One region of the Mycobacterium sp. NPDC051804 genome, then DNA from elsewhere that is predicted to be linked to it. Evidence: predicted binding sites of a transcription regulator. Region 1 holds the regulator's gene; the other holds the start of a gene.
What was found. The regulator HspR, encoded in region 1, represses chaperone genes until heat shock. The targets are predictions, from matches to a motif close to ANNTGAGTNNNNNNNACTCANNT.
Positions count from the first base shown of each region.

Region 2: lon (endopeptidase La) is a predicted target of HspR. The motif match lies at 2,214-2,236, and genes of this name have one in related genera.

Region 1 covers NZ_JBITCD010000001.1:897,786-913,814, forward strand. Annotated here, with positions in the region: gene ACIA48_RS04325 (hypothetical protein) at 1-116, opposite strand, end outside; gene ACIA48_RS04330 (hypothetical protein) at 136-594, opposite strand; gene ACIA48_RS04335 (LLM class F420-dependent oxidoreductase) at 634-1,566, opposite strand; gene ACIA48_RS04340 (hypothetical protein) at 1,599-2,135, opposite strand; gene ACIA48_RS04345 (TIGR03085 family metal-binding protein) at 2,156-2,776, opposite strand; gene dnaK (molecular chaperone DnaK) at 2,952-4,817, shown strand; gene grpE (nucleotide exchange factor GrpE) at 4,814-5,419, shown strand; gene dnaJ (molecular chaperone DnaJ) at 5,443-6,624, shown strand; gene ACIA48_RS04365 (heat shock protein transcriptional repressor HspR) at 6,624-6,989, shown strand; gene ACIA48_RS04370 (aldose 1-epimerase) at 6,986-7,888, opposite strand; gene ACIA48_RS04375 (nuclear transport factor 2 family protein) at 7,887-8,318, shown strand; gene ACIA48_RS04380 (NAD(P)-dependent alcohol dehydrogenase) at 8,315-9,367, opposite strand; gene ACIA48_RS04385 (FAD-binding oxidoreductase) at 9,384-10,547, opposite strand; gene ACIA48_RS04390 (ABC transporter permease) at 10,534-11,544, opposite strand; gene ACIA48_RS04395 (TetR family transcriptional regulator) at 11,642-12,280, shown strand; gene ACIA48_RS04400 (GAP family protein) at 12,275-12,955, opposite strand; gene ACIA48_RS04405 (nuclear transport factor 2 family protein) at 13,022-13,489, shown strand; gene ACIA48_RS04410 (multicopper oxidase family protein) at 13,538-16,029, shown strand, end outside.
Region 2 covers NZ_JBITCD010000003.1:203,742-219,770, forward strand. Annotated here, with positions in the region: gene lon (endopeptidase La) at 1-2,202, opposite strand, end outside; gene ACIA48_RS12105 (esterase family protein) at 2,378-3,376, opposite strand; gene ACIA48_RS12110 (alpha-hydroxy-acid oxidizing protein) at 3,591-4,823, opposite strand; gene ACIA48_RS12115 (mechanosensitive ion channel domain-containing protein) at 4,831-6,231, opposite strand; gene ACIA48_RS12120 (adenylate/guanylate cyclase domain-containing protein) at 6,228-8,399, opposite strand; gene ACIA48_RS12125 (DUF1810 domain-containing protein) at 8,453-8,887, shown strand; gene ACIA48_RS12130 (alpha-amylase family protein) at 8,862-10,172, opposite strand; gene ACIA48_RS12135 (nucleoside deaminase) at 10,169-10,648, opposite strand; gene ACIA48_RS12140 (hypothetical protein) at 10,660-11,679, opposite strand; gene ACIA48_RS12145 (TetR/AcrR family transcriptional regulator) at 11,697-12,284, opposite strand; gene ACIA48_RS12150 (hypothetical protein) at 12,523-13,167, shown strand; gene ACIA48_RS12155 (DUF5701 family protein) at 13,224-13,871, shown strand; gene ACIA48_RS12160 (alpha/beta fold hydrolase) at 13,855-14,673, opposite strand; gene ACIA48_RS12165 (TetR/AcrR family transcriptional regulator) at 14,749-15,315, shown strand; gene ACIA48_RS12170 (PaaI family thioesterase) at 15,353-15,979, shown strand; gene ACIA48_RS12175 (FUSC family protein) at 15,951-16,029, opposite strand, start outside.

The DNA.
Region 1 (16,029 bases):
CCACCCGGCGGGGGGCCGGGCGGCTCGTCATATCCACCACCGTCGCCATAGTTGGCGTAGACGGTCGGGTCGTCGTCCGGATAGTTCTGGTCGTCAGGAGATCCGTATCGCGCCACGGGGACCGATAGTAGGCGCTCAGGGAAGCGGATTGAATGTACGCGTGATGTTGGTGCGTGGCGTGCGACGTGTGGTCCGGGTGGTGGGACCTTCGTCCTCGTCGTCATCGTTGCCGGTCGTCGGGCGCCGCGTCGGCGTCTCAGTGCTGCTCGACGTCGTCGCTGAGGACGATGTCGGAGATGTCGGAGATGTCGGAGATGTCGAAGGTCCGTCGATGTCGGTGGTCTCCGGTGGGCTCGTGCTCGTGATCGTCTGGGTGGTGGTCGTGTCGGCCGAGTGGGACGCGGTCGCCGAGAACGAGGGCGTGACGAAGTCGATCGGAGCTTCCTCGGTTTCGCCGAACTGGCGGGCCAGCGCCGTCGCCGCGACGATCAAAATGCCGATCACCAGGATCGCGAGAACGCTGGCCCCGACGACCGTGGAGGTGCGGTTGTGCCAGGGCTGCCCGTCGTCATCCTCGTCATACCGGCGGGCCACGGCGCTGATAGTAGTGGCGGCATGCAGGCAAGCGCCTGTTCAGCCGAGCTGCGGAAGAACCTCCGCGGCGAAGAAGTCCACGTGGTCAAGGTCGGACATGTCGAGAACCTGCAGGTAGATCCGCTGTACGCCGATCTGCAGGTAGGGCCCGAGCTTGTCGGCGATCTCTGCGGGGGTCCCGACCAGCGGGGAGTTGCTGCGCAGCTCGTCGACGTCGCGACCGATCGCCCCGGCTCGGCGCGCGATCTGCTGCTCATCCCGGCCTGCGCAGACCACGAACGCCGCGGAGAACGTCATCGACTCGGCCGGACGTCCGGCGTCGGCCACCGCCGAGGCGACCCGCTCGAATTGAGTCTGAGCCATGTCCAGCGGTGCGAACGGAATGTTGAACTCGGCGGCGAACTGCGCGGCGAGCGCCGGTGTCCGCTTGGCGCCCGCGCCCCCGATGATGATCGGCGGATGCGGCGACTGGAGAGGCTTGGGCAGGGCGGGGGACTCCGCGACGGCGTAATGGGTGCCGGTGTAGTCGAACGTCTTGCCGGACGGTGTCGTCCACAGCCCCGTGATGATGTTCAGTTGTTCGGTCAGCCGGTCGAACCGTTCACCCAGCGGCGGGAACGGGATGGCGTAGGCCTTGTGCTCGGCTTCAAACCAACCGGCCCCGATGCCCAATTCCACACGGCCGCCGCTCATTTCGTCGACCTGCGCGACGGCGATCGCAAGCGGGCCCGGGTATCGGAACGTGGCCGAGGTGACCAACGTGCCGAGGCGTATCGAGGAGGTCTCGCGGGCGATGCCGCCCAGGGTGACCCAGGAATCGGTTGGTCCTGGCATGCCGTCGCCGCTCATGGCGGTGAAGTGGTCGGAGCGGAAGAACGCCGAGTACCCGGCGGACTCGGCCGTGCGTGCGACCGCCAGTTGGTCGGCGTAGGTGGCGCCCTGTTGAGGTTCTACAAAGACCCGGAAATCCACGAGAGCCAGCCTAGTGAATGCGGTTGCGCCGCTCAGAAGACCTCGACGCCGGAGGTGTTGACGAACATGCCGTGGCCGGTGCCGTCGTTGGTGAAGCGGGTGCCGTCGCTGGCTGCGGCGATCGTCCAGCCGAGCGCACTGTAGGTCTGGTAATCGAGCGTGACGGCCGGGATGGCGCCGAGGTTGCCGACGACCCAGCTCATGCTGCCCTCGGCGGTTATTTTCACCCCGTTGGCGGGCATGCCGTTCACTTCGACCGAGTTGGTGAACTGCGACTCGCAACCGACTTCGGCCTCGGAAATCTGGCAGCGGGTCAGACCCGACTTGGTTTCGATGAACACGTAGCCCGATACGTCGGGTGGCAGCGCCGTCGCGCCAGGCTGCCCGGTGGGCGGCGTCGTGGAAGGGGGTGTGCTGCTCGGCGACGGCGTTCGCGTCGGCCTCGACGTCGGGAAGCTCGGTTCGGTCGGTGCCACGCTGGACGCGACGGGATTTCCCTCGACGGTCGTTGAGCAGCCGGCCAGCGAGGCCGCGGATAGCAGAATCCCAACGGCGAGGCCGACTTTCATGTGGTCAGGCTACGCGTTTGTCACAGGCCCCGGCGCGCGGCGCGGACAGCCTGGATGGCCTGGGCGTCGGAGAAGGTCAGCCGGGCCTCGTCGCGGCCCGCAACGAACAGTGTGAGCTCGCCGATATCGCCGGTGACGGTCAATTCAGGACCGCTACCGACGACGGCCACCGTCTCGCCGTCGGGGGTCCGCAGTGCCACGCGGGCGGGCACTTTGCCCATGGTCAGCCGGGCCATCATGCCGACCGGGCGCCGCAGCGCAGCGAGTGTCTCGGGGTCCAGAGACCTTGGCTCCCAACCGGGTTGGGCCCTGCGAACGTCTTCGTGGTGAATGAACATCTCATCCATGTTGGCCACAGAATCGAGCAGCTTGAACGGCGACAGCAGCGGTGGCCCCGACGAGATCTTGTCCACCAGCACATCCCAGCCGGTCGACGATGCGGTCTGCCGCTGCACCTTGTCGGTGTAGCCGGCGAGGGCCGGGATCGCGATGCCGGGTGCGGCATCGAGCCTGCGCTCGCGGACAACGAGGTGCGCCGCGAGGTCGCGGGTGGTCCATCCTTCGCACAGGGTGGGCGCGTCGGGCCCGATCTCGCTCATCGTCGCGACAAGGGCGGCGCGCTCACGCCGGGCTGCAGTCATGGGGCAAGTCTCCCTTGATCTGGGCCTCGGGAACAAACTCGCTCACGTCCCCGTTGACCACTTCGACAGTTGAGCGTGCTTGACTCAAGTCTGGGTTGACAGGATAAGGTCGTCCGGAGCAGTCTTGAGTGCGGTGCACTCAGATCCACAGTTGGACTAATTCAGGAGGAACAACATGGCTCGTGCGGTCGGAATCGACCTCGGGACCACTAACTCGGTCGTCGCGGTACTGGAGGGTGGCGACCCCGTCGTCGTCGCCAACTCCGAGGGTTCCCGCACCACGCCGTCCGTCGTCGCCTTCGCGCGCAACGGAGAGGTGCTGGTCGGCCAGCCCGCCAAGAACCAGGCAGTGACCAACGTCGACCGGACAATCCGTTCGGTCAAGCGCGAAATGGGCACCGACTGGAACGTTGAGATCGACGGCAAGAAATACACCCCCCAGGAGATCAGCGCCCGCGTGCTGATGAAGCTCAAGCGCGATGCCGAGAGCTACCTGGGCGAGGACATCACCGATGCGGTGATCACCGTGCCCGCGTACTTCAACGACGCTCAGCGGCAAGCCACTACGGAAGCCGGCCAGATCGCCGGGCTCAACGTGTTGCGCATCGTCAACGAGCCGACCGCCGCGGCGCTGGCCTACGGGCTGGACAAGGGTGAGAAGGAACAGACCATCCTGGTCTTCGACCTCGGTGGTGGCACGTTCGACGTGTCGCTGCTCGAAATCGGCGAGGGTGTTGTCGAGGTGCGTGCCACCTCGGGTGACAACCACCTCGGTGGCGACGACTGGGATGACCGGATCGTCGACTGGTTGGTCGACAAGTTCAAGGGCACCTCGGGCATCGACCTGACCAAGGACAAGATGGCGATGCAGCGGCTGCGTGAAGCCGCCGAGAAGGCCAAGATCGAGCTCTCGAGTTCGCAGGGCACCTCGATCAACCTGCCGTACATCACCGTCGACGCCGACAAGAACCCGCTGTTCCTCGACGAGCAGCTGACGCGTGCCGAATTCCAGCGCATCACACAGGATCTGCTGGACCGTACCCGCCAGCCGTTCCAGCAGGTGATCAAGGACGCCGGTATCTCGGTGTCCGACATCGATCACGTCGTGCTGGTTGGTGGTTCGACGCGTATGCCCGCCGTGACCGATCTGGTGAAGGAACTCACCGGCGGTAAGGAGCCCAACAAGGGCGTCAACCCGGACGAGGTTGTCGCCGCGGGTGCCGCGCTGCAGGCCGGTGTGCTCAAGGGTGAGGTGAAAGACGTTCTGCTGCTTGACGTCACCCCGCTGTCCCTCGGTATCGAGACCAAGGGCGGCGTGATGACCAAGCTGATCGAGCGCAACACCACGATCCCGACCAAGCGGTCGGAGACCTTCACCACGGCCGACGACAACCAGCCGTCGGTGCAGATTCAGGTCTTCCAGGGTGAGCGTGAAATCGCCGCGCACAACAAGCTGCTCGGCAGCTTCGAGCTGACCGGCATTCCGCCGGCTCCGCGCGGTGTGCCCCAGATCGAGGTCACGTTCGACATCGACGCCAACGGCATCGTGCACGTGACCGCCAAAGACAAGGGCACCGGCAAGGAGAACACGATCCGAATCCAGGAGGGCTCCGGCCTCTCCAAGGAGGAGATCGACCAGATGATCAAGGACGCCGAGGCACACGCCGAGGAGGACCGCAAGCGTCGCGAGGAGGCCGACGTCCGCAACCAGGCGGAGTCACTGGTCTACCAGACCGAGAAGATCGTCTCCGAACAGCGTGAAGCCGAAGGTGGATCGAAGATCCCCGCGGACACTTTGGACAAGGTCGACTCCGCGGTCGCTGAGGCCAAGTCCGCGCTCGAGGGCACCGATATCGCGGCCATCAAGTCCGCGATGGAGAAGCTCGGCGTGGAGGCCCAGGGTCTGGGTCAGGCGCTCTACGAGGCGACTCAGGCCGAGCAGTCCGCGGGTGCCCCCGGTGGCGAGTCGGCGGCCGGCCCTGCCGACGACAACGTCGTGGACGCCGAGGTTGTCGATGACGATGACCAGGAGCGCAAGTGAGCCAAGACGATTCGCACGAGCCGGTGACTGTCACCGACAAGCGGCGCATCGATCCTGACACCGGCGAGGTCCGTGAATCCGCGTCCGGCCCGGCCCCCAGCGGGTCGGCGCCGGGCGCGGGCCCGGTGGCGGGAAGCGAGGAAGTCGAGGAGCTGAAGTCCACCCTGCAGCGCGTCAAGGCGGAGTACGACAACTACCGCAAGCGGGCACTGCGCGACCAGCAACTCATCGCCGAACGCTCCAAGGCCACCATCGTCACCCAGCTGCTGCCCGTGCTCGACGATCTCGACCGCGCGCGCAACCACGGGGACCTGGAGTCCGGACCCCTGAAGTCGGTCGCCGACAAGCTCGCGACCGCCCTTGAGGGACTCGGCCTTTCGGGCTTCGGAGACGAAGGCGACGACTTCGACCCCGCTCTGCACGAGGCCGTGCAGCACGAGGGCGATGGCACCCACCCCGTTGTGGGAACCGTCATGCGTCGCGGCTACAAGGTCGGCGACCAGGTGGTGCGGCACGCCCTTGTGGGCGTCGTCGACACCGTGCCCGATGCCGATAACGCCGACTCAGCCTCGCCAGAGGCTCCACAATCAAACGACAACTAGACCCCGTAAGGAGGTGACGCGGTATGGCCCAGCGTGAATGGGTCGAAAAGGACTTCTACAAGGAGCTCGGCGTCGCCTCCGATGCCAGCGAACAGGACATCAAGCGGGCGGCCCGAAAGCTGCTCGCGCAGAACCATCCCGACCGCAACCCCGGCAACCAGGCGGCCGAAGACCGGTACAAGGCCGTGTCTGAAGCCAAGGAAGTTCTCTCGGATCCGGCCAAGCGCAAGGAATACGACGAGACGCGAAGGCTTTTCGCGAACGGCGGGTTCGGTCGTGGTCGCTTCGGTGGCGGAGGTGGCGGAAACTTCGGTGGGTTCAGCACCGAAGGTGGCGAGTTCAATCTGAACGATCTGTTCGATGCGGCCGGCCAGACCGGCGGTGCCAACATCGGCGATCTGTTCGGCGGATTGTTCGGGCGCGGGGCACAACAGCCGCGACCGAGCCGGCCACGGCGCGGCAACGATCTCGAGACCGAGACCGAGTTGTCGTTCCTGGAGGCCACCAAGGGCGTGATGATGCCGTTGCGGCTCACCAGTCCCGCACCGTGCACGAACTGCCACGGCAGTGGGGCACGGCCGGGTACCAGCCCGAAGGTGTGCCCGAACTGCAACGGGTCCGGTGTCATCAACCGCAACCAGGGCGCGTTCGGATTTTCCGAACCATGCACCGAGTGCCGGGGCAGCGGTTCGATCATCGAGCACCCGTGCGACGAATGTCAGGGCACCGGTGTGACCACCAGGACCCGCACGATCAACGTGCGGATCCCACCGGGCGTCGAGGACGGTCAGCGCATCAGGCTGGCCGGCCAGGGCGAAGCCGGGCTGCGTGGCGCTCCCTCGGGTGACCTGTACGTGACCGTGCACGTCAAACCGGACACGGTGTTCGGCCGCAACGGCGACGACCTTACGGTCAGCGTTCCGGTCAGCTTCCACGAATTGGCGCTCGGGACAACGCTTTCGGTGCCCACGCTGGAAGGCAAGGTCGGTGTCCGCGTGCCCAAGGGCACCTCGGACGGCCGCATCCTGCGGGTGCGCGGCCGAGGTGTTCCGAAGCGTTCCGGTGGTCACGGCGACCTGCTCGTCACCGTCAAGGTGGCGGTGCCGCCGGACGTCGAGGGCGAGGCCGCTGAAGCGTTGGAGGCCTACGCGAAAGCCGAACGGGCCAGCGGATTCGACCCGAGAGCGAACTGGGCCGGTGCGTGATGAGCAAGCGAGCCAACAACGAAGCGCGGACCTTCCTGATCTCGGTCGCCGCGGAGTTGGCCGGTATGCATGCGCAGACACTGCGCACGTACGACCGGCTCGGGCTGGTCAGCCCGGAGCGCACCTCCGGCGGCGGTAGGCGTTACTCGCAGCACGACGTCGATCTGCTCCGTGAGGTTCAGCGCCTGTCGCAGGACGAGGGCGTCAATCTCGCGGGCATCAAGCGGATCATCGAGCTGACCAATCAGGTCGAGGCGTTGCAGGCTCGCCTGCAGGAGATGGCGCGCGAGATCGACGAACTGCGTTCACAACCCAGGTCCAAAAGCACAGCCCTGGTGGTCTGGCAGCCGCGCAACAAGCGCTAGGTGACTTTGACGGAGAACCGCAGCGTCGCCGGCTGTCCGGGCAGCGCGCTGCGGTAGTCACCACGGCGCAGCGCGTCGGTCGGCGCGGCCATCGGCTCGATCGCGACCAGGCTGTCCGTGCCGGGAGCGAACAGTTGCGCGGCCGGGTAACCCGCCTCGAACGTGACATCGACCCGACGGTCGCCGCCGGCAAGCGAGAACATCGCGCCGGCGGGTACCTCGTCGAAGCCGTCGTCGTATGTCACGGACTCCAACGACTGGGCACCGCCCGTCCAGTCTTCGTGCTCCCCGTTCGGGATGCCGCGGTCATCCACCGGCAGATGCCGCATCTCCGGTGTGGTGAGCCGCCATTGGTCGCGTGGCACACGCGGAATCGTGAAGTACGGGTGATAACCGAAACACAGCGGCACCGGAGCCGACGCTGTCGGCGTCACAGTGGTCTCGATCGTGAGTGTGCGGTCGGCGAGCGTGATGCTCTGCGTGAGCACATGAGGGAACGGGAACGCCGCGAGCAATTCCGGGCTCGCTCCGAAGTCGACGGTTGCCGCCAGCGTGTTCTCGGACTGCGCCGTGACGTCCCAACCCGGGTAGGCGGCGAGCACTCCGTGGATGGGCAGGCCGTGGTCGTCGGCGCGGACGCCGCCCTTGCCGGGGGTCAGGGTGACGGCGATGCCGTCGCTCTCATACTCGCTGGCGCTCAACCGGTTTGCCCACGGATACAGGATCGGAATGCCCATCGTCTTGCCCGCGCTGACGTAGGCCTCCAGCCCGCGACGCTGGCCGAGGAACTCGTCGTCGCCGTCGGCGAGTGAGGTGCCGATGAGGCCGGCCGCCGGTACGAAGGTGCCCGTTAGGGCGGACGACGGATCGCGAAGAATGACGGGCTCGAATTTCGGCATGACTTACGATCCTGCCATGCACGACGACCGCGAGACGCGCAACCTCGAGGCGGTGCGCTCGGGATTCGAGGCGTGGGCCAACGGCACCGGGAGCCCGCTCGCAGCGATCGCCGACGACGTCACATGGGAGGTCGTCGGCAATTCGGTGGCGTCGCGGGTGTACCACGGCAAGCAGGACTTCCTGAGCAACGTCATCCGACAGTTCAACGAGCGCTTGTCCGTCCCGCTGAAGCCGACGGTCCGCGAGATCTATGCCGACGGGGACACCGTCATCGTGTTCTTCGACGGCAAAGCCACCGCCCGTGACGGCGTGCCCTACCGCAACACCTATACGTGGTATCTGACGTTCGCGGGCGACCGAATCGTCAAGGGCACCGCGTTCTTCGACAGCATCGCCTTCGACGAACTGTGGCGGCGGGTACCCGTCTAGTAGACGATGACCGCGCGCCCGACGAAGTCGCCGCGGCCCAGCGCATCGAGATGGTCGTTGACGTCCTCGAAGTTGACTTGCGTGACCGAGTCCTTGATCTTGCCCGCCTCGGCGAGCGCGACCACCTCGGTCAGGTCGGTGTAGTTGCCCCAGAACGACCCGAACAGTGTGTACTCCCGGCTGACCAACGGGAACAGCGAGATGTCCACCCGGTTGCCCACCAGTCCGACCGACGCAACAGCACCCTCGGTCGCCAGCAGTGAGAAGGCCAACCGGATGCTCTCCTCGGCACCCGCGCATTCGATCACCGCGTCGAACTCACGCTTGCCGGTGGCCTCTTCGAGCGCGTCGCGCACCTGATCGTCGGACTTGTCCCGGATATTGATGGTGTGGTCGGCACCGTTTTCCGTTGCCAGCGCCAGCTTTTCGGGATTCCGGGCGAGCGCGACGACGGTCGCACCCGCTCCGAGCAGCTTCGCGTACTGCACGCCGTAGGCGCCGAGGCCGCCGATGCCCATTACCGCGAGCACCGTGCCGGGACCGAGGACTCCGGCGGCGCGCAGCTTCTTCAAACCCCGGTACGGCGTGAGGCCCGCGTCGGTTAGCGGCGCCAGCGACAGCGGCGACAGGTTGCCGCTGACCTTTATCAGCTGTTGGTAGGCGACGGGCACGTACTCCTGATAACCGCCGTGCGGTCCGAAACCGATCCAGTGACCCTGGTTGCAGATGTGTTCGTTGCCGCGGTGGCACTGGCGGCACGAGCCGTCACCGAGCGGGCCGAACACCACCACCGGGTCGCCCTCCGACAGCCCGGCCGCCGCGGGCACGCCCGCACCGACCCGGTCGATCGTTCCGGCGATCTCGTGTCCCGGGGTTGCGGGCATCGGCATATCGGTGCCGAAGTACCCGTCGATGAGCTGAAAGTCCGTGCGGCACATGCCCGCACCGCCCACCTTGACGAGGACCTCGCCCGGCCCGATGTCGGGGATCGGGATCTCTTCGAGCCGCAGAGGTTGCTTGTATCCGTGCATCCGTGCCGCGCGCATCATGATCACATATTAGGGGTCAGGCGAGCGGATCGTGCTGGATCCGTTCGGCCGGAGCACCTTTGGCGAGCAATGCCGCCTTGGTGGCGGCGACCATCTCCGGGCTACCGCAGATGAGGATCTGTCGGTCGCCCCAACCGCCGTACCTGGTGACGACCTCGGGCAGCGTTCCCGTTTGGCGGACGTGCAGACCGCGCGGGGGCGCCACATCGGGGAAATCGGTGGCCCACGGCGGATCGGTGCTGTACTCCGACACCGGCGTCACCGACAGCCACGGGTTCTGTGACGCGACCTGCCACAGCGTTTTCAGATCATAGAGATCGCATGGATAGCGGGCGCCGAAGAACAGGTGGACTCGCGGGTTGACGGCCTTACGTGTGAGATCCATGATCAGCGTCCGCAGCGGCGCCAGGCCGGTGCCGCCCGCCACCATCAGCACGTCGCCGCCGTCGCGGTCGATGTGCATCGCGCCGTGCGGGTTCGACACCCGCCACCGGTCGCCCGGTCTGGTCTCGCCGACGATCGCCGGGCTCACCATGCCGCCGGGCACCGAACGGACATGGAACTCGATACCGCCTCCGCGGTCGGCGGGAATGGACGGGCTCAGGTAGCGCCACCGCCGCGGCCACTGCGGCACCTGGACGGTGACGTACTGGCCCGGGTGGTAATAGAGCGGACGGTCCAGTTGCAGCCGGATCACCGAGACGTCCCTGGTAGCGCGGATGAGTTCGATCACCGTGCCGTCGCAGTAGGGCGGACCCTTCTCGGCGTCCGCGGCGCCTCGCATCACCCCGACGAGCAACGCGACCGCGTCGCTGGTGGCCTCGGCGAGCCGGTCGTCCCACTGTTCGATCAGTTGAGTGCGAAGCGTCGTCAGCAGGGCATCCTGCAGGCTGTCGTAATGCCGTTGTGTCACACCGTATTTGCGATGGTCGCGGCCCAGCTGCGCGAGGAACGCCACCGGCTCCTGGGCCCGCTGCTCGACGAGTTCACCGAACAGCCACGTCACCGCCTTGGCGAAGGCGCTGCGTTGAGCCGTCATGTCCGGGGGGAACAGGTCGCGGACCGACATGTCGATGGCGAACCAGCGCGTGTAGAAGCGACGGATCAGTGCGTCGGAGCCGAGTGCGGGGTCGACGGTGTCGCGCAATATGCGCAGCGCGTCCCGATCATCGAGTCCCACGCCGTTCGATAGTAAGCGCTGCCACCACGACGAGCGCCACACCGAGCAGCGACCAGCAGGTCAGCACCACGATCGGCAGCGCTCCGCCTGCTCCCTCGAAGAACGCCGTCGACCGCAGCAGTGTGGCATTGGCACCCTGCGGCAACCATTGCCCCAATTGGCCCCAGCCGGCGGGCAGCATCTCCGGTGCGCTGTTCAGCCCCGATAGCGGGTTGCCCAGCAGCAGCGCCAACAACGCTCCCAGCGCCAGGCCGACCCGGCCGAACAGCGAGCCGAGCCCAAGGATGAACAAGGCCATCGCCATCACTCCCAGCGAGAGTCCGGCGGCGACGCCCCAGAAGTTTGCATCGACGGAGCCGAACACGTACTTGAGCAGTGCAGCGACCGACACGCCCGCCACCCCCGAGAAGACCACCGTGGCGGTGAACCGGGTCCACACCTCACGCTTGAGCATTGACAACAAGGCGATGGCAGGCAGTAGTCCGGCCAGGGTGATCGGCAGCGCGGATGCGGCCAGTCCGACGCCGCGTGGATCGTCGGTCGTCGGCGGTGCGAGGTCCTCGGTGTGTATCGGTACCCCGGCCTGCTGGGCGATGCCATTGCCGATCTGCGTCAGCAGCTGCGCGACCATCGGGCTCCCGCCAGTGGCGATCAGCAAGCGTTGTCCGTCGGGGCCGAAAGCGATACCGCCGTAGACGTCGCGATTGTGGATCGCGTCCCGCAGTGCGGCCTCGCCCGGGTAGTAGGTGATAGCGAAGGCGCCCGGTGCCTGCTTCTCCAGGGCTGCGGAGATCTGGCCGCTGGCCGCCTGCGGGCCGGCGATGCCGATGGGCACGTCGTGCGGTGCGGTCCGGGCGGCGGGCAGCGCGAACGCGATCGCGATGATCGCCAGCGCGACAGTGAGCGCCACGACGATGCCGGTAGCCCGGAGCGCCGCCGGAGGTTCGTGCCCGGCTGATGCGTGATGGGTGTGCCGGGGCAGTGTCTCGGTGCTCATTGAACGCTCTTTTCACTAATCGTTGAATTAATGCCGACGAAAGCGTATCCCGGGTCGGCGTGAATTTCAACAGTCAGTGAAATGCTACTGTCGTTATATGCCTTCACCAGCTAAAACGACGAAGCGTCGGGGAAGACGCCAGGGAGATCCGGTGTCGCGCGAGGCTGTGCTGGCGGCGGCGAAGGTGCGGTTCGCCGCAGAGGGATACGAGAAGACGACGCTGCGGTCGATCGCCGACGACGCCCACGTCGATCCGTCGATGGTGCTGTACCTGTTCGGCTCGAAGGCCGATTTGTTCCGCGAGGCGCTCCGGCTCATCATCGATCCGGCTGTGCTTGTCGCCGCGCTGACCGGCGGTCCCGACGAGGATCCTGATATCGGCACCCGCATGGTGCGGACGTACCTGCGGATCTGGGAGGCTCCCGACACCGGTCCCAGCATGGTCGCGATGTTGCAGTCGGCCACGTCCAACTCCGATGCCCATGACGCATTCCGCGCCTTCATGCAGAACTATGTGCTGACAGCGGTGTCTGGCGTGCTCGGTGGCGGGGAACAGGCCAGGCTGCGCTCGATGCTCGCAGCGAGTCAACTCGTCGGGGCGGCGGTGCTGCGTTACGTCATGAGGGTGGCGCCATTGGCGACCTTGCCCGACGACGATGTGGTCCGGCTGATCGCGCCGACGGTTACCCGCTACTTGACCGCCGACGCCGACGAGTTGGGATTGCCCGCGCTATAAGAGGCCCAGGCCGTGAATTCCCTTGTACAGCACCAGCAGACCGATCACGACCAGGATCGCCGCGATGAGCACGGCGTGCTGGCGGTCCATCCAGTCCCTGACCCGTACCAGAAGCGGATCGAGGCGGTCGCCCGATACGGCGTAGGCGAGGATCGGCAGCGCAACTGTTGAAGCCGCGACCATGACGTACCAAAGCACGGCGAGATAGAGCCGGGTGCCATCCAGCCTCGTCGTACCGATCGCCAAACCCGCTGCGGCACAGATGAACAGCACCTTCGGATTGATGACCGTGAGCGCGAGTCCTGTCACCCCCGCACGTGCCGGTGTCAGCTTGGACATGCTCCGCATCCACTTGGGGCTGTGTTCGGACTTGTTGCGGTTGAGCCACTTGTAGACACCCCACACGATTAGGGCCGCCCCCACCGTGATGCGCAGCCAGGATGCCCAGCTCGGAGGCTTACCGTGGTGGCCGCCGGCGAGCCCCGACACTTGCAGGAAGATGGTCGTCAGCGCGGCAAGTCCGATTAGCCAACCCGCGAGGAATGCCAATCCCGCCGGTCGTGGACGGGGCGTCTGTAGCACGAGTACCGCGGGGATGATCGATACCGGTGAGAGTGCGACGACGAGCGCCAGCGGTATGAGCTCGACGAGCACTGATCCCCAATCGCCCGCCAATGCTCGTCCTTTCGTCGCATCATTCGACAAGCAACCTAGCAATCATTGATGAAGGGGACTGTTCTTATGAAGCGATGGCTGACGCTTTTGATCGCTTTTTCGGCCCTCGCTCTGTATGCACCCGCGTCGGCCAGTGCCGCCAACACCTGCTTCGACGCGGCGACGGGGGCTCCGCTGCCGCTCGAGATGGGGCCGTGCGCCGATGTGCTCCGCCAGGAGGTGCGTTGGCTGACGGCAATCACCGCCGGCGACGTCGCAACCATCGAGGCGATCCTGAGCCCGACCTTCAAACACGTCAACTCCGAAGGCCGGCTGATCACTCGGGCCGAGGAGATCGCCGGCACGACGCCGCTGCCGTTCACGATGAACCCGTCCGATCAGATCGTCGACATCTCGGGCAACACCGCGGTGATCCACGGGGTCAACACGTTGCTCCAGGACGGCCAGGTGATGGCTGTCGAGCGATTCACCGATGTCTTCGAGTTGCAGAACGGCCAGTGGATGGCGCTGTCCGCACAGGAGACCGCCACCTGAGGTGCCGGGTCGGGCACATTCCAGCAAATTTGCCGTTAGCATCTGCGCATGCCGCGGCGCCCCCGTTTTCGCGTACTCGTTGGCCTATTTTTGGTCGTCACGTTGATCGCCGCGATGACGGCGGCGTGCTCGCGTGAGAAGGAGGCGCCCGCGCCGCAGGCCGGAGTGAACGCGGGGCTCGACGGCAAGCCCGCCCCGTTCAAGGAACCCGTGCGGCTCTCCAGCAAGGACGGCGTACTCGAGGTTCGGCTGTCGGCGCATCAGGGCACCGTCAACCTCGACACGGTCTCCGAGCCGGTGACCAATTTCCTGATCTTCTCCTACGACCTCATCAAAGGAACGGCGTCGGACGGATCGACGAAGGGTGACAACCTCTATCCCGCGCCGACATTGCGGGTCGACCCCGGCGAGAAGCTGATCGTCCACTACGACAACGACCTTGAGAATCTGACAATCGAGGATTTCTACGACCCCGCCATGACTCCCAAGGGCGGCGAGGTGCCGCTCTATCCGCCACCTCTCAAAGAGTCCCCGCTGAACCTGCACACCCACGGTCTGCACATCAGCCCGTCGGGCAACGCCGACAACGTGCTGTTGTCGATTCCGGCCGGGATGGGCAACACCTTCACCTACGACGTGCCCACGAACATGCCCAATGGGCTGTACTGGTACCACAGCCACCGGCACACAATGACGGCGCAGCAGACGTACGCCGGATTGGCCGGTCTGTTGGAAATCGGCCGTCCCGACGGCAATCTGCCACTGGTCACACAGAACGATATTCCCATCCGCACCATGGCGATTCAGTACAACTACGTGTTCGACCGCATCGGCAAGGGGCACCAGCTCAACAACTACAGCTGGCCACAGTGGGCGAGTACCCTCCAACCGCCCGAAGGCGACGAACTCGCCGACGGTACGTACCAGCCCAGCCTGGCACCGGTGAACATCGCCGAAACCACCATGGGCGCCCAGTATCTGACACCGTGGTGGTCCGGACCGCTGTCGCCGAAGAACAATCGGGGCCAGACCCAGTTCATCCCCTCGAACCTGATGAAGTTCGACAGCCCGACGACCAAGGTCGCCGAGAACCCTGACCTGCCGGAGAATCAGCGCGATGTGCAGTTCACCATCAACGGCCAGTTCCAGCCTGAGCTGAAGATCAAGCCCGGCCAGACGGAGATCTGGACGGTCGCCAACATCAGCGACATCGCTTACATGACACTGCGATTGACCGAGACGGCGACCGGTAACCATCCAAAGTTCGCGATCGTCGGACAGGATGGCAATCCTTACACCCAGGTCGGCAGGCCGGTCTACGGTGACGGAACCACGCTGAGCGTGCCCCCCGGGTCGCGTTACGCGATCGCGGTCACGATGCCGAAGGAAGGCGACCTGGTTCTGGAGTTCCCGCCGGACCCCAATGCCAAGCCACTCGTGAATCCCGGTGTGCTGTATACCAACAACGGCACCGAGAACCCGCCAGCCGTGCTGGGCACCCTCACCGTCGACCCTAAGTACATGGCCTTCGCCGACGGCTTCTTCGTATTCCCGACCCAAACGCTGATTCGCGCCACACAGGACACCAGTGGTGAAGGGAAGACGACGGCCTTCGAGCCGGGCCAGAACCTCGACGCGTACACCTCGTTCGTGGACACGTCTGTCATGACCCCTGCCGTCACCCGCGAGATGACGATCACCGATACCATCGGTGGCAACATCGCGAGCAACAACGACCCGAAGGCCGTCATCTACCAGTTCAAACCCGCCGGATTTCCGAACGTCTCGCTGATTCAGCCACGCCTCAACTCGGTTGAGGAATGGAAGATCATCAACATGAACAACGATGCGCATCCAATGCACATCCACGTCAACGACTTTCAGGTGATGTCGATTGACGATCCGAACCGGGGCAAGACAGGCGTGCAGCCGTGGGGCCTCGACAACGTCAACGTCCCCGCACCGATTTTCAACGATCAGCACGTCGTGAGCACGCCGGCGACGTTGACCCTACGCCAGGAGTTCCTGGAGTTCGCCGGAACCTATGTGATCCACTGCCATCGACTCAACCACGAGGACAACGGTCTGATGGCCACCATCAACGTCATTCCCGAGGTGTCGACGTACGCCGTGGCGATACCCGGATCGGGCGGTAGGCCGGCTTCGGTTCAGATCCGGGATGGCAACGGCGACAAGGTATTACAGACCGTAGTCCCATTCCCGGACTTCGAGGGCACGCCGTCGGTGGCGATGGCCGACGTGAACGGCGACATGATTCTCGATCTGGTCGCGGGCACCGGTAAGGACGCATCACCTGAGGTGGTCGTGTACGACGGCAACGACACCAACCTCGGGCTGTTTAAGACCGAGATCACGCGATTCGCCCCGTTCGAGTCCGAGTTCAAGGGCGGTGTTACGGTCGCGGGAGCCGACATCGACGGAAATTCGCTGGCCGACAACATCATTGTCGGCACGGGGCCGGGAACGGAATCGCAGGTTAAGGTGTATACCTCGAAACTTCCGTCCGAGGCGGGCAAGGA
Region 2 (16,029 bases), on a different contig from region 1:
GGGGATGAAAACCGTTGACAGACCGGCTCGTTGCGCCGCCAACAGCTTCTGCTTGACGCCGCCGATGGGCAGCACCCGGCCGTTGAGCGTCACCTCGCCGGTCATGCCGACGTCGGAGCGCACTTGGCGCCCGGTCGCCATCGACACCAGCGCCGTCACCATCGTCACGCCTGCCGAAGGACCGTCTTTCGGCACCGCGCCAGCGGGCACGTGGACGTGGATCCGGCGATCAAGTGCCTTCGGGTCGACGCCCAGCTGCTCGGCGTGGGCCCGCACATAGGACAGCGCGATCTGGGCGGACTCCTTCATGACGTCGCCCAGCTGACCGGTCAATTGCAAGGACCCCTCGCCCGAGGAAGATGGAGTCGCGCCGGCTTCGATGTAGAGCACATCGCCGCCGAGGCCGGTGACCGCCAGCCCGGTCGCCACACCAGGCACCGCCGTGCGTTCCGCCGACTCCGGCAGGAACCGCGGACGGCCCAGGTAGTCAACGAGATCGGGCTCGTCGATGACGAGCGCTTCGTCGGCCGCCGCCAGCCTCGTGGTGGCTTTGCGCAACGCTTTGGCCAGCAGTCGCTCGAACTGCCGCACACCCGGCTCGCGGGTGTAATCGGCCGCGATCTTGCGCAGCGCGGCATCTGTGACCTCGACTTCATCATCGGTGAGGGCCGCCCTTTCCCGCTGTCTCGGCAGCAGGAAGTCGCGTGCGATCGCGACCTTGTCGTCCTCGGTGTAGCCGTCGATCTGGATCAACTCCATGCGGTCCAGCAGCGCCGACGGGATGTTCTCGATCACGTTGGCCGTCGCCAGGAACACGACATCGGACAGGTCCAGATCCAGCTCGAGGTAGTGGTCGCGGAACGTGTGGTTCTGGGCTGGGTCCAGCACCTCGAGCAGTGCCGCACTCGGGTCGCCCCGGTAGTCGGAGCCGACCTTGTCGATCTCGTCGAGCAGTACGACGGGGTTCATCGAGCCGGCCTCGCCGATCGCACGCACAATGCGGCCGGGCAGCGCGCCGACATAGGTGCGACGGTGACCACGGATCTCGGCCTCGTCGCGCACACCGCCAAGGGCGACGCGCACGAACTTGCGGCCCAACGCCCGCGCCACGCTCTCGCCCAGCGAGGTCTTGCCGACACCCGGGGGACCGGCCAGCACCATGACGGCGCCGGACCCGCGACCGCCGACGACGGCCATCCCGCGCTCGGCGCGCCGAGCACGAACCGCCAGGTACTCGACAATGCGGTCCTTGACGTCCTCGAGGCCGTGATGGTCGGCGTCGAGGATCTCCCTCGCCGACTTCAGGTCGGTGGAGTCCTCGGTGGTGACGTTCCACGGCAGGTCCAGCACGGTGTCCAGCCAGGTTCGGATCCACCCGCCTTCGGGGCTCTGCTCGCTGGAGCGTTCCAGCTTGCCGACCTCGCGCAGCGCGGCTTCGCGGACCTTGTCCGGCAGGTCGGCGGCCTCGATTCTGGACCGGTAGTCATCGGAAGACCCTGTGCCGTCGTCCGAATCCCCCAGCTCCTTGCGGATGGCCGCGAGCTGCTGACGGAGCAGGAACTCCTTCTGCGTCTTCTCCATGCCTTCGCGCACGTCGTCGGCAATCTTGTCGGTGACCTCGACCTCCGCGAGATGATCGCCGGTCCACTCGATGAGTGCCTTCAGCCGTTCGCCGACATCGGGGGTCTCGAGCAGTTGGCGCTTCTGAACCTGCGTCAGGTACGACGCGTACCCGGCCGTGTCGGCCAGTGCCGACGGGTCGGTCAGCTGGTTGACGAAGTCGATGATCTGCCAGGCTTCGCGGCGCTGCAGCATCGCGAGCAGCAGCTTCTTGTACTCCGCGGCCAAGGCACGGATCTCTTCCGTCGCCTCCGGCTCTTCGATCTCGGTCACCTCGACCCACAGCGCCGCACCGGGGCCGTTGGCGCCGGCGCCTATGTGCGCACGTTTGGTGCCGCGCACCACCGCGGCGGCTCCATTACCACCCGCGATCCGGCCGACCTGCACGATCGACGCGAGCACGCCGTAGGACGCGTACCGGTCTTCCAGGCGAGGAGCGATGAGCAACTCACCGGATTCGGTGGCCTGTGCTGCGTCGACGGCGGCGCGGGCCGCGTCGTCCAGCTCGATCGGCACAACCATGCCCGGCAGCACGATCGATTCGTTCAGGAACAACACCGGCACTGATTTGGCTTCAGCCATTATTCCTCCAAAGTTCAGTCAGACCGACTCAACCTTGGGAGGGGTGGGTTTGTTCCCCGACGCAGTTTGTGCACGAAAAGGAGCGGTGAGCGCTCCAAAACGTGCACAAATCGCTCCACAAATGGCAGGGAGCCTGCCGTTCGGGGGTTACGGCAGGCTCCCTGTGTGGGTGGAACTAGGCGGTAGCTTGCGCCCCCAGGACCCGCTGGATATCGGGCTTCATCATCTCCAGCTGCTGACCCCAGTAGCCCCAGCTGTGCGTTCCCTGCTGCGGGAAGTTGAACACACCGTTGCTGCCACCAGCTGCGACATAGTTGTCCTTGAAGCTGACGTTGGTGCGCAGCGTCAGTCCCTCGAGGAACTGTGCGGCCATCATGTTGCCGCCGCCACCGCTGGTGTCCAGATCCGACGGCGTACCGGAACCGCAGTAGATCCAGACGCGGGTGTTGTTCGCCACCAGCTGATTGATGTTGACCATCGGGTCGTTGCGCTTCCACGCCGGATCCGAGGACGGGCCCCACATGCTCTCAGCGTTGTAGCCGCCGGCGTCGTTCATCGCCAGACCGATCAGCATCGGCCACCAACCCTCGGAGGGGTTCAGGAAGCCCGACAGCGATGCGGCGTAGATGAACTTCTGCGGGTGATAGATCGAGTACGTCAGCGCCGTGGCACCGGCCATCGAGATGCCGACCACCGCGTTGCCGAGCTGCGACACACCCTTGTTCGCTTCCAAATACGCGGGCAGCTCGTTCGTCAGGAACGTCTCCCACTTGTAGGTGTAGTCCTGGCCGTTACCCCGTGACGGCTGATACCAGTCGGTGTAGAAGCTCGACATGCCGCCGACGGGCATGACGGTCGACAGACCGGACTGGTAGTACCACTCGAACGCCGGGGTGTTGATGTCCCAGCCGTTGAAATCGTCCTGCGCGCGCAGGCCGTCCAGCAGGTACACCGCGTGCGGGCCGCCGCCCTGGAACTGCACCCGGATGTTGCGATTCATCGACGGGGAGAACACATCTAGATACTCGACCGGCAGACCGGGCCGGGAGAACGCACCAGCCGTCGCCGAACCCCCGACGAAGCCGATCAGCCCGGGCAGAGTCGCCGCCGCAACGGCACTCACCGCCAGTCTGCGCAACCACTTACTACTCCGAAACCTCTCACTGACCTTCATAACGGCAACCAACCCACCTTTCATTACCTGGCGCAAAGCCTTTGCCGTTGCTCTGCCTGCGTAATGAAACACGTGGACCGGGCGAGTTCGGCGGCTCGACACCCGGTTGCGATATCGCGGTTGGCTAACGATTCCGACTCGGCGCGGACTCAGGAACAGCGGATTTGTGGTGTGGCCAGTGTGGATGATGTGACTGAAGTGATTGAGCGTAGGACTACGACACGCCGGGAGCGAGACGGCGTAGCTGTGTCACGTGCCGGGGTTCCAATTCGTCGAGTGACCTCACGCCGAGAAGCGCCATCGTGCGGCTGACCTGGCCTGACAGGATCGCGATAGCCCGGTCGACGCCCGCCTCGCCGCCAGCCATCAGTCCGTACAGATAGGCGCGGCCGACCAACGTGAACCGCGCGCCCAGCGCGACCGCCGCCACGATATCCGCACCGGACATGATGCCGGTGTCCAGCAAAACCTCGGTGTCGCGTCCAAGCTCTGCGGCAACGCGTGGCAGTAGATGGAACGGGACCGGCGCGCGGTCGAGTTGGCGGCCACCGTGGTTGGACAGCACGATGCCGTCCACTCCGACGTCGACGACCGACTTGGCGTCCTCGAGAGTCTGAATTCCCTTGACCACCAACTTGTTCGGCCACTGCGACTTGATCCAGGCCAGGTCGTCGAAGGTCACGGTCGGATCGAACATCGTGTCCAGGTACTCGGCGACCGTGCCGGGCCACCGGTCGAGCGAGGCGAACGAGAGTGGTTCGGTGGTCAGCAGGTCGAACCACCAGCGGGGGTGCGGAACCGCGTCCAGGACGGTGCGCACCGTCAATGCCGGCGGAATCGACATACCGTTGCGGGTGTCGCGCAGGCGGGCCCCCGCGACGGGCACGTCGACCGTGACGAGCAGCGTGTCGAAGCCCGCGGCCGCAGCTCGCTCGACCAGCGCCATCGACCGGTCCCGATCCTTCCACATGTACAGCTGAAACCAGTTGCGCCCGTGTGGGTTTGCAGACTTAACCTCTTCTATCGAGCTGGTGCCCAGGGTGGACAACGAGAACGGGATGCCCGCGCGGGCGGCGGCGTGCGCACCCGCGATCTCGCCCTCGGTCTGCATCAGCCTGGTGAATCCGGTCGGTGCGATGCCAAAGGGCTGGGCCACCCGGTCGCCGAGCACGGTCGCCCCGGCGTCCACCCTGGCGACGTCACGCAGGATGGTGGGGTGGAATTCGATGTCGCGGAACGCTTGTCGTGCTCGCGCCAGCGACAATTCCTCCTCGGCCGCACCATCGGTGTAGTCGAACGCCGCCTTGGGCGTGCGGCGTTTGGCAATGCGGCGCAGATCCTCGATGGTCAGCGCGCGGTCGAGACGGCGGCGCGTGAGGTTCAGGTCGGGCTTGCGAAACTGCAGCAGCGCTGCCAATTCCTGGGGTCGTGGCAGTCGGCGCTTCATCTGCGACTCAGTCCTGTGTGGCGGCCAGCGCGCGCCGCAGGCTCTCGCGTCGCTCTTCGATCGCCCGTCCGAGATCCTGCAGCAGCACCGGCTTTTTGGCCACCAGATCCTCGATGACCTCGCGATCGAACCGCAGGACGGTGACTTCCTCGAGGGCATACGCCGCCGCGGTGACAGGTTCGAGAGTCAGCGCCGTCTGTCCGAGGAAATCGCCGGACTCCAGTGTCCGGACGGGAACCATGCCACCCGCATTGTCGGTTGCCGCAAGCCGGACTTTCCCGTTGACGATCAACGTCATCCGCTTCGGGACCTGGCCGGAGTATTGGAGGTATTCGTCAGCTCCGTAGCGCGTCAGGCGGACCCGGTGGAGCAAATCCTCTTGGTCCTGTTGGTTCAGTCGCAGCGTCGGAGCGATGATCCGCAACGAGGTCTCCACCCGCTCCGGCGTCGCGAATTCGTCTTCCGCCTCGTCGAGGTGCAGGCCGGCTCGCCGCGATGCGTACCAGACCCAGCGCAGGAACTGTGATTTGGCGGCGAAGTCATCGGCGGGGGAGCGCAGCGGAATTCCGGTGCTGTATTCCAGGGAACCTGACCGGACACTGGACGGTGTCGCGCCCGGCCGAACCTGCGGCAGCATCGCGGCCGCCTGGTTCAGCATTCTGATGACGTCGTCGGGTGGGTCGTCCACCGAGAAGACGGTGGTGACGCCAAGGGTATGGGTGCCGGCCGGCCGGCTGAGATTCTTGAACGACGCGGCCGCCAGCGCCGAATTGGGCATGATCATCATGCCGGCGCCGGTATCGATATGCGTTGCCCGCCAGTTGACTTCGACGACCCGGCCCCGTGCACTCGGTGCGTCGATCCAGTCGCCCAGCTGAAACGGCTGTTCGAACAACAGGAGCAGGCCCGAGATGATCTGGCCCACCGAGTTCTGCAAAGCGAGGCCAAGCACGATGGACGACACGCCAAGTGCGGTGAAGAGGCCGCCCACGTTCGCGCCCCAGATGTAGGCCAGCATGATGCCGAGGCCGACGGCGATCACCGCGAATCTGGCCACGTCGAGGAAGATCGACGGGATTCGCTTGCGCCAGCTGCCTTCCGGAGCGCCCTGGAACATCGTCGCGTTGAGACCCGACAGCAGCAAGACCAGCACCACGAAACCGAACACCGTCGCGACCACACGCACCGGCGTCGCCTCGCCGTTGACCTGGATCGCCTGCACCAGCAGGATCAGCAGCGCACCGAGCGGCAGGACGTAATTGCGGATCAGATGCACGGGACGGGCCAGTGCGTTGTTGCGGCGCAGCAGAGCGTTGTGCAACTCGGTCAGGAGCACCAGGCAGACGGGAAAGCCGATGGCCACGCCGACGGCCCAGTAGAACCATCCCGAATCGAAAATGCTGCTCATTGCTGCGCCAACCGCCAGACGGGTTGTTCTTCACCATCCACGGTGATCACGCCCGCGGACACAAACTTGCGGCTGTCGCGCATAGTGTCGTAGACCGCGGAGGTGACGTACACACCGGGTTGGGGCGAACCGCTCTGCACCTGATAGGCCAGGTTCACCGCCGACCCCCACATGTCATAGGCGAGCGTGGACCGCGCGACCAGACCGCTCGTCACCGTGCCGGTATCGATTCCGGCACGCAGGCTCAGGTCATGTCCGGTCTCGGCGTTGAACCGCTCGATGATGCGTTGCATCTCGATCGCGAAATCGACCGTGCGCCTGACATTGTCGAGTCGCGGCACGCTGAGTCCACAACTCGCCAGATAGCCGTTGTGCAGGGTTCGCACCTGTTCGACACCGAGATTCTCTGCGGCGGCATCGAATTGGCGTGTCAGCTTGTTGACGATCGTGAGCAACTCATCGGAACTGAGATCCGAAGACAAGGCGTCCAGACCGACGACGTCGGCGAAGATCACCGTGACGTCGTGGTGATCCTGCGCGATGGTCTCCTCGCCCTCGCGGTACCGCTGCACCACCGGCTCGGGCATGAGGGACAACATGAGCCGGTCGTTCTCACGGCGCTGCTCAGCGAGCAACTCCTCCTTGATGGTGAGGTTGCGGCTCATGTCGTTGAACGCGACGGTGAGGTCACCGAATTCGTCGCGCGAATGCACGGGCAGGTTGATGTTGTAGTCGCCGGAACTGATCTTCTGGGCGCCGGATTCCAGGCGGCGGATGGGCCGTACGAACAGTCGCGCGAGCAGCATCGCGGCCAGGCAGACCACGAAGATGATCGCGACCGTCGACAGCACGAGCGTGCGGGTGAACGCTGAGACCGGGGCGAATGCCTCCGACGTGTTGATCTTGGCGATCACGTTCCAGCGCAGGCCCTCGATGTTGGCGGGGGCGTATGCCTGCAAGGTCTCGTGACCCAGATAGTCTTCGGCGATCAGCGTGCCCGACTGCCCGCGCTGGGCGAATTTGGTGGCATCCGTCGGCACCGGCTGGATCAGCGTCGTACCGCCCCGGTCGATCGCCTCCTGCGCGATATCGGGCGGCGTGCCGGCGTCGACGACGTCGCGTTTGTAGGCCTCGGGGTCTTCGAGGAACAGCCGCGAATCCGACCGCATCAGGTCGTCGTCGCCGACGATGAACGTCTCGCCCGTCTTACCCATGCCGGACTCTTCCCACTTCCGGTTCATCGTCATCAGGCGATTGATCTTGGAGATCGGGAACTGCAGGGCCAGCACCCCGTCGACCCGGCCCTGCGGTCCGACCGGCGACAGGAACCACGCGGTCGGTTCGTCCGCCGGCTCGTACTCACCGAAGTCCGTCAGGCCGACGTAATCGACGGTGTTCGAATCAAGCGCTTTGGTGTACGCGGTGGCCAGCGGGCCGCCCTTGAACGGTCCGGTGAAGATGTTGGTGCCGAGGTCCACACCTTTGTACGCGGTGTACACAATGTTGCCCCGGGTGTCGAGCAGCAACGCGTCCTCGAACTCGAAGCGCGTGACGATCTCTCGGAAGAAGTCGTTGTACCGGGCGTTGGCGGCCGACCACGCGCTGCCGTCGCCGGCATCGTCGAAGGCGATGGCCTTGTCCCACTCCGAGACCGAGAACGGCGCGGTGTAATACGCCTGCAGGTAGCGCTGCGCATTCGTGTTCGGCAGCACCGCATCGACGTCGATCTCCTCGCCGGCCTTCTTTTTCGTCGGGGCGAATTGATCGGTGTAGTAGTCGATGATCGACTGCTGCTGGGCCGGGCTGATGTTCGCGCCGTTGAGTTGGTCGAAGCCGGCTGTGAACGCCTGGATCGCCTGAGTCGACGTGGCCCCACGCGAATAGATCACCAGAGAATCCTTGAGATCTCCGATGCCTTCCTGCAGCTGGCGGCTCTGCGACTGACGAATCTCGGTCAGGCGGTCGAACACCGACTCCCGCAGCGAGGATCGACCCGATTGGTACCCGATCGCGCCGACCACAGCCGCCGAAAGGACGCTCGTGACGAGCAGCATCATCAAGAGTTTCGACTGAATGCTGACCCTGGACGCGACGGGCAGCCGCAGATTTCTGGGTCTCTTGGTCGGCGTCGTCGGAGCGGGCGATTCCGGATCGCTGGATGTCGTCATTGAATCGAAAACACTAGCTTGCGAAACTGGTCAAAGAGGGGGCTGTAGGCAAAATGTTGTCATCGGACGATCCATTCGATCTGCAGCGCTTCGTCGACGCCCAGGACCGCGCGTACGACACAGCGCTCGCAGAACTGCGCGGCGGACGCAAACGCAGCCACTGGATCTGGTTCGTCTTCCCCCAACTGCAGGGCCTCGGCCGTAGCTCCACGGCGATCCGGTACGGCATCACGTCGCTGGCCGAGGCGAAGGCGTACCTCGACCATCCGATGCTCGGCCCCCGCCTTCGGGAATGTGCGCAGGTGGTCGCCGGCATCCAGGGGGCGACGGCCGACGACATCTTCGGATGGCCCGACAACCTCAAGGTGCGATCGTCGATGACACTGTTCGCCCGCGCCACCGCGGACAATGCCGAGTTCCGTGCGGTGCTGGACCGGCTCTACGACGGCGTGGAGGACGAGCTCACTGTTGAGCAGTTGGCGCGATGATGAGCCAGCCGTGCGGCTCGACCTCGGTCGTGGCGACGACGTCCTGCGGTGGCGCCCCCGAGCCGGCGAGGATCGTGCCCTGGTCGAAGCCGATCTCGGGCAGCGAGACCCGCAGCGGCTTGTCGTCGATATTGAGTGCGACGACGAGCGCATCGGAGCCGTTGCGCGACTGGTAGATGTACTGCTGGTTGGCCAGTTGCAGCGATGACGTGCGTGCGGTGTGCAGCCACGGATGCCGTCGGCGCAAGCCGATCAGATACTGGTGCAGCCTGAACTCGTCGTACCCCAGCTGATCGACACCCTCTGGTGGAGAACCGAATTCGGGCCGCACCGCGTCGTCGCCGCCGAACCGCTCCTCTTTGATGCCTCGGTAGGCGGACTCGTCGCCTGCGTAGACGCTTGGCGTGCCTCCGGTCGTCAGCAGGACGACGAGCGCGTGCGCCAGGTGTCGGGTGTTCTCCAGTCGGCTGGCGATCCTGGTGACGTCGTGATTGCCAACGAATGTCATCGGCACAAAAGTGTCGAGAAATTCGTTGTGCCGGAACATCGCCCAGTCGAGTTCGTGGAAGTTCCCGTCGTTGAGGCCGCTCCAGATCGCCTTCCACAGTTCGTACTGTGTCACCGAGTCGAAGCCGCTGTCGGCCACCCGCGCCGAATAGTCGCCGTGAATGACCTCACCGACGAACCAGGCGTCGGGAAACGCAGCGCGCACGCGGGGGAGGACCTGTGCCCAGAACCGGTCCGGAACGGCGTAGGCGGCGTCCAGTCGCCAGCCGTCCGCGCCGCGGCCCAGCCAGTGCGTCATGACGTCGACGGCGTAGTCGATCACCTCGGGGTTGTCGTGATCGAGGGCGATCAGGTCGCCGTGGCCCTCGAACGTGTCGAAGTCAGAACCGTTGCGCCGCTTACGGAACCACGAGGTATTGGCGAAGTCGGTGCCCACGTGGTTGAAGACACCGTCCAGCAGGATCCGCAGCCCGCGGCCGCGTGCTTCGGCGACCAGGTGATCGAAGTCGCCGTCGTCGCCCAGCCGCGGATCGATCCGGTAATGGTCCGTGGTGTCGTAGCCATGCGTGCGGGATGCGAATACCGGTCCGAGCGCCAGCCCGGACGCGCCGAGAGCGATGGCGTGGTCCAGCCAGTTGACAACGCGGCGCAGCCGGTGCTCGTCGGCGGTCGGAGCTGGGTCGGCAGGGTAAGCGCCGACGAAGCCCAATGGGTAGACCTGCCACCAGATCACGTGCTCGACCCAGGCCGGTTCTGTTGCGTTCGATGACTCGGTCACGGTCGAAACTTCGCTTCGTAGAGTGCCTTCATCTCGTCGGCGTATTCGGGCGCCGGGCCGTCGACCGCGACACGCGGCGCGACGACGGTGATCGGCAACGGTGCCACCGGAGGCGGTGTCGCGCCCCATTCGGCCAGCCACCGGGTCAACTGTTCTGACGATGTCGCATAGACGATGCGGCCCAAGCCGACCCAGGCATGCGCCGCCGCGCACATGGGGCAGTGCTCGCCGGAGGTGTAGACCGTGGCGCGGTCGCGTTCGGCGGGCGTCAGCTTTCCGACGGCCCACTGAGCGATCGCGAACTCGGGGTGGCGGGTGCGGTCGCCGTCCTTGACGCGGTTGCGGTCCTCGAAGACGACCTGACCCTCGCCATCGACGAGGATCGATCCGAACGGTTCGTCACCGCTGTCGAGTGCCTCGCGCGCGAGTTCGACACAACGGCTTAGGCGTTCAAGATCATGGTCGTCGATGGCCACAACCGATGAGTTTACGGATGGGCGACCGGTCGGGAGGCTCGCGTCCGAATCATGGCGGCGCAGATGGCCAGCACGCCGCCGGCCGCGGCCCAGCCGAGCAGGGTGGCGAGCGGGGCCAGTGCGCCGTTCGTGCCGAAGTATTCGACACTGCGCAACAGCGCGACGCCGGAGCCCTGGGGCACGATCGCGTTGAACGTCGTATAGAAGCCGGACAACAGTGGCTTGCCGACCGGGCCTGCGGCGGCGGCGTTGCCGACGATCACGAGGAACGCCGTGAGCGCCGCAGAGGCGATGGTGCCGAACGCTGCCGCAACGCCGGTCACTGCTCCCGCGACCGCCATCGCGTAGACGAACAGGGCGCCGAACACCTGCCAGGTGTGTCCAGTGAGCGCGCCGAGGACGACGTCGACATACAGCGTCACACCACCTGCCAGCACGACGGAGTAGGCAACGAGACTCAATGTGCGCCAAGCGAATGTGGACGGCTTGTGCACGCTCCCCATCATTCGTCCGAATATCGTGGCGCCCACTGAGGCGCCGATCGACAGGAAGATGACGGCGTAGAACACGACGGTGCCCTGTGGGTCGGCCGCGTTGGTCGGGGCTACGTCGGTGACGTCCGCTGTCAGCCCGGCCTTGGCGGCGATGCCACGCCCGACAGTCTCGGCCGCGGTCGCGACGCTTCGGCCGCCGCCACCGGCGACATAGATGTCGAGGTGGCCCGGCGCGTCGACGACGAACGCGGCGTCCGTCTTGCGGCCGAAGACCTGATCGCGTGCCGCGGCCGCGTCGGCGACCTGCGTGACGCCGAGTGCGTCTTGCCCGCGGATACCGTCCACGAGCTGCTGTGGTGCGGCGACGGCGACGTTCAGGTGGTGCAGCGTCGGTTTGGCGAAGGCGCCCGAATAACTGGCGATCATCGCGATGACGAATACCGCGAGCGCCGCCATGACCAAGGCCATGTTGCGAATGTCTCTGCGGGAGGGCCGGATATCGGCTGTCTCGAGGAGGGGAGCGTGGTGCTTGCCCACGGCGGATCCTTTCTGTTTCAGGTCGTGACGTCGGGGCGCGAAAGCAGCGCGTCGACGGTGTCGAGGGCGACGGTCACCCGGCCGAGGAGATCGGTGGCCTGGCCCGATTCGCCGGGGTCTTCCATCCAGGACCGAAGTACTTCCTGGAATCCACCCACCAGGAAGCGGCTGACCGCGCCGGGTTCAAGGCCTGCGGCGGCCCCGACGACGGGTAGCGCCCGGGCGGCCAACTCCTCACATGCCGGGAGGAGTTCGGCGCGGAACGCCGCGATTACCCGCTGAGCAACCGCGCTCGGTACGACGTTGCGGTACATCGCGCGATGCTCGGCGGCGAGCCCGAAAATCCGCAGGATCCGGTTTCTCGGTTCAGCGTCCAGATCGGCGGTCGCTGCCGCGAAGGCGATGGCGAACGATGAAGCAATCGCATCGTCGCGGTCGGAGAAGTGCCGGTAGAAGACCTGCCTGCTGACGCCGGCCCGCGCCACGAGATCACCGACGGTGAGCTGATCGACCGGGCGTTCATGCGCCAGCGCGAACGCCGCATCGATCAACTTGGCCCGGACGCGTTCGGCGCGGGGATCGGTGCTTTGGGTGCGGGTGGCCACGGATCGATCCTAGGTCAGATCGTGGACAACTGACTACGAAAATATAGGTTAGCTAACACACCCTCTTGGGCTGATGTGACGTCGCGCTCAATGCCTCGCGGATGTGCGACAAAACCGTCGCGTGTTCACCCGACACGCGGGCGGCCGATTTCGCAATCGGGATAGTAAATCTATTGACGGTGCTGTAGATCTGTATCCGCCGGTCCAGCCGAGGGCCGTCCACTCCGAGAGGAAATCCATGGAGATCGTACGTTTGTCCGCTACGAGCTTGGCCGTAGCAGCTCTGGTCATTGGGGTCACCGCGTCCGGCTGCAGCAAGTCGGACGATTCGTCGTCGGAGTCGTCGACCTCGGCTACGTCCACGACCACCTCCGCTGCGGCCACCACGTCGGAGGAGACCACCTCGGCGGAGGCCAGCACACCCGCCGCGGAGCCGAGCGACTACGGCGCTCTTCTCCTTCCGCCGACGGACATCGGCCCCGACATCCAGACTCCGGGCGGCGTGCAGTTGAACCCGGGCGGCAATCCCGGTGCTGCGCAGGTCTATTCATCGCCTGAAGGCCACCGGCAGATCATCGACACCATCCTCGTCTTTCCCGATGTCGCTGCCGCCGACTCCAACTTCCAGAGCAATTCGGCCACGATGAACCAGGTGACCACCGGTGCGCCCGAGCCTGTCGAGGTCGGCGATCAGGGTGTGATGGCGATTGGCACCTCGCCTGACGGCAGTAAGGCGGTGACCGTCATCTTGTTCACCCAGGGCAAGGCGTTGACGTCGCTGAACTTCGAGAGCGCACCGAACGACCCGATTCCGCCGGAGCAAGCGCAGGACATCGCGCAGCAGCAGGCCGCCGCGATCGAGGCGGGGCTGCCCGCCGAATAGGCAACCGCCTACAGGGATGTAGGAACTTCTGGTCAGGTTCGCTTCGTTGTGGGCAGGTGCCGACCCTCACCGCACCCCTGCCAAGCGTGCCTGAACAGGCCGAACGACTGATCCAACTCGGAGTCCACCGAATTGCGGGGCTGCCCGCCGATCTGGTGCGGGCCGTGACCCGTCACTCGGTCGGCGCCCCCGCGATCCTGGTCGTCCACCACGGACTTGCGCCGGTGTCGAGGCTGGCACCTCTGCTGAGCCGGGCGGGCAAGCCGGGCTTCGTCGTCAGCGACATGTCCGATGTCGACAACTTCACGCCCATCTCGTCGGTCGATGTTCCTGACAGCCCGCTATATCTGCTCTACGACCTCGACCGCGGTGACGAGATGGCCAACTGGAGTCCTGCCGAAGCGCTGCCTGCGATTGTCGAAGCCGGACGGACACCGTTGACGCTGACCGAAGGAGTGCACTGGTTGTTGCAGCAGCCGGATGTGCTCGAGCGGGGCCGCTGCTTCATGACGATCGGATCGCGCCTGACCAAACCTTCGGGCGTGCTGGACTCCAGGACACCCGCGTTGTGGATCAGCAACGGCACCGGCCGGGACGTTAAGGCCAACCGCAACGCGCCGAAGGTCGGCTGGTGCTGGGCCGGCAATCGGCACACCTGGCTCGGATTCGGTTCGGCCGGGGGCAGGATCACTGTCGACGGGTGACGTCCGATCGGACGCCTTGTGCGGCATCCACGAACGGCAGCACCGTGCCCAGCCACGCCGTCGGCTCGGACGAGAACACGACGTGGCCCGTCGGGAATGCCGCGAACATTGACCGCGGAATCGCCTCGCCGACCTTCTTGCCCCAGCGCACCGGGGCACTCGGGTCCTTGGCGCCCCAGGTGATCAGCACCGGCGCGGTGATTCCGGCGGCTCGCACCCGCAGATCGTGCTCGGGTTCGGAGAAGCTCTTCCACAGTGCCGCAGCGGTTTTCGCACCGGCAGTGGTTCTCGCGCGGTCCACCACCCGCTGCGCGACGGCTTTGTCGGTGGGCGTTTTCGGCCGCATGTAGGCGCGGACGAAAACGGGGAAGACCGCCTTGACGACGGCCGGGCGGCCCATCGCCGCGCACAGCATGCGGGTGCCAGCGCTGTGCGGGGTGAAACCGCCGGTGTTGACGAGGACGACGCCTGAAACGCGTTCTGCGCGTTCGAGGGCGAGTCGGCACGCGGCATAGCCGCCGACGGAGTTCCCGACGACGACGAGATTGTCCAGATCGAGCCGGTCGGCGAACTCGACCAGTAGATCGCCGAATTGGACTGCGCCGAGGGGTCTTGGCGGCAGGGGAGAGTCGCCGTGACCCGGCCAGTCGAGCGCGAGCACGCGACGCCCGTGGCCCAGGTCCGCGCGCACGGTGTCGAAATCGGTGTGGTCATGCAGGGTTGCGTGCAACAACAGCATGGGCGGACCCGAACCTTCGTCGGTATAGGACACGGTTCCCAGTGAGGTCTGAAGCGTGGGCATCGGCGGGCCTTTCATTGACCGGTCGGTCGGTCAATTACACTAGGCCGGAGTCGACGTCCTGGCAAGGGAGGCAGCGTGGAAACAGCCAACAAGCGGGTGGCCGCGGCCCAGCAGACGCGCGCGAATTTGATCGAAACGGGTTTGGTGCTGGCGGAAGATCTCGGGCTCGAAGGGCTGAGCGTCAACGCGGTCGTCGCCGCCGCGGGAGTGTCGAAAGGCACGTTCTTCCACCACTTTCCGGACCGGGTGACTTATTTGGTCGCGCTTCATCGCCGCTTCCACGACGTACTGTTCGAAGAGGTGACGGCGGCCATCGGCGACCTGGAACCGGGTCGTGACCGTCTGGCTGTCGCCGCGCGTACCTACCTCGACGCCTGCCTTCGCGATCGTGGCGTCAAGGCACTGCTGTTGGAAGCCCGCGGCCACCTCCCGATCGCCGATGAGGTGACGCGGCGCAATCGGATGAATGTGGACGTGATGGCTGATGACTTCGCCGCGCTCGAATGGACCCATCCCCGCGAAGCGGCGCGACTGTGGGTAGCTGCCACCGCGGAATGCGCGCTGATCGAACTCGAACAGGGCCGTCGCAACGCTGCCGCCCGCGCGACGCTCGACGACCTGGTTAGGCGCGCGCAGGGCTGATTCGACAAGCTCCACTAGAACGTGTTCTAGTGCACAGATGGTGCAGTACACGGATATCGGCGACGTCCCAGCTGCGGAGATCGACCGCATGCGCGCTGTTTACGGCACCCTCGCCGAGTCGGTTCGCGAGCTCATCGACGCGACGATCCGTACCGAGGTCGATGCCGACGAGGTCGCCGTGGCGAAAGCAGCGATCGATGCGACGACAGCACGGTTGCGGGCCAACCAATGCGACGGGCCGTTCGGGGTGCGCTTCACCACCGGTGGCGATCGCCTGGCGTGGGGAAACCCCGTGATCGGAATCCGCAATCCGATCGCGCCGCCGCTGAAGATCGAGCGCGATGCCGACGGCGGGGTATTCACCGACTTTCACCTCGGTGCGGCGTACGAAGGGCCGCCGGGCCACGTGCATGGTGGTATCTCCGCATTGGTGCTCGACCATGTACTGGGCGAAGTGGCGGCCAACGAAGAGACGCCACGCTTCACCGGCACCATCACGCTGCGCTATCTGCGACCGACCCGGCTGGGGGAGCTACACGCCGAGGCGCGGATCACCAGGACCGATGGGTTCAAGGCTTATGCGGCCGGCCATCTCGCCGACGACGAGGGCATCACCGTCGAGGCGGAGGGCATCTTCATCCAGCCGAAGTGGGCTCGCGGCTAGGCACGATGCCGAGGAGGCTGCGCGTGATGGCCGCGATCTCGGAGACCAGG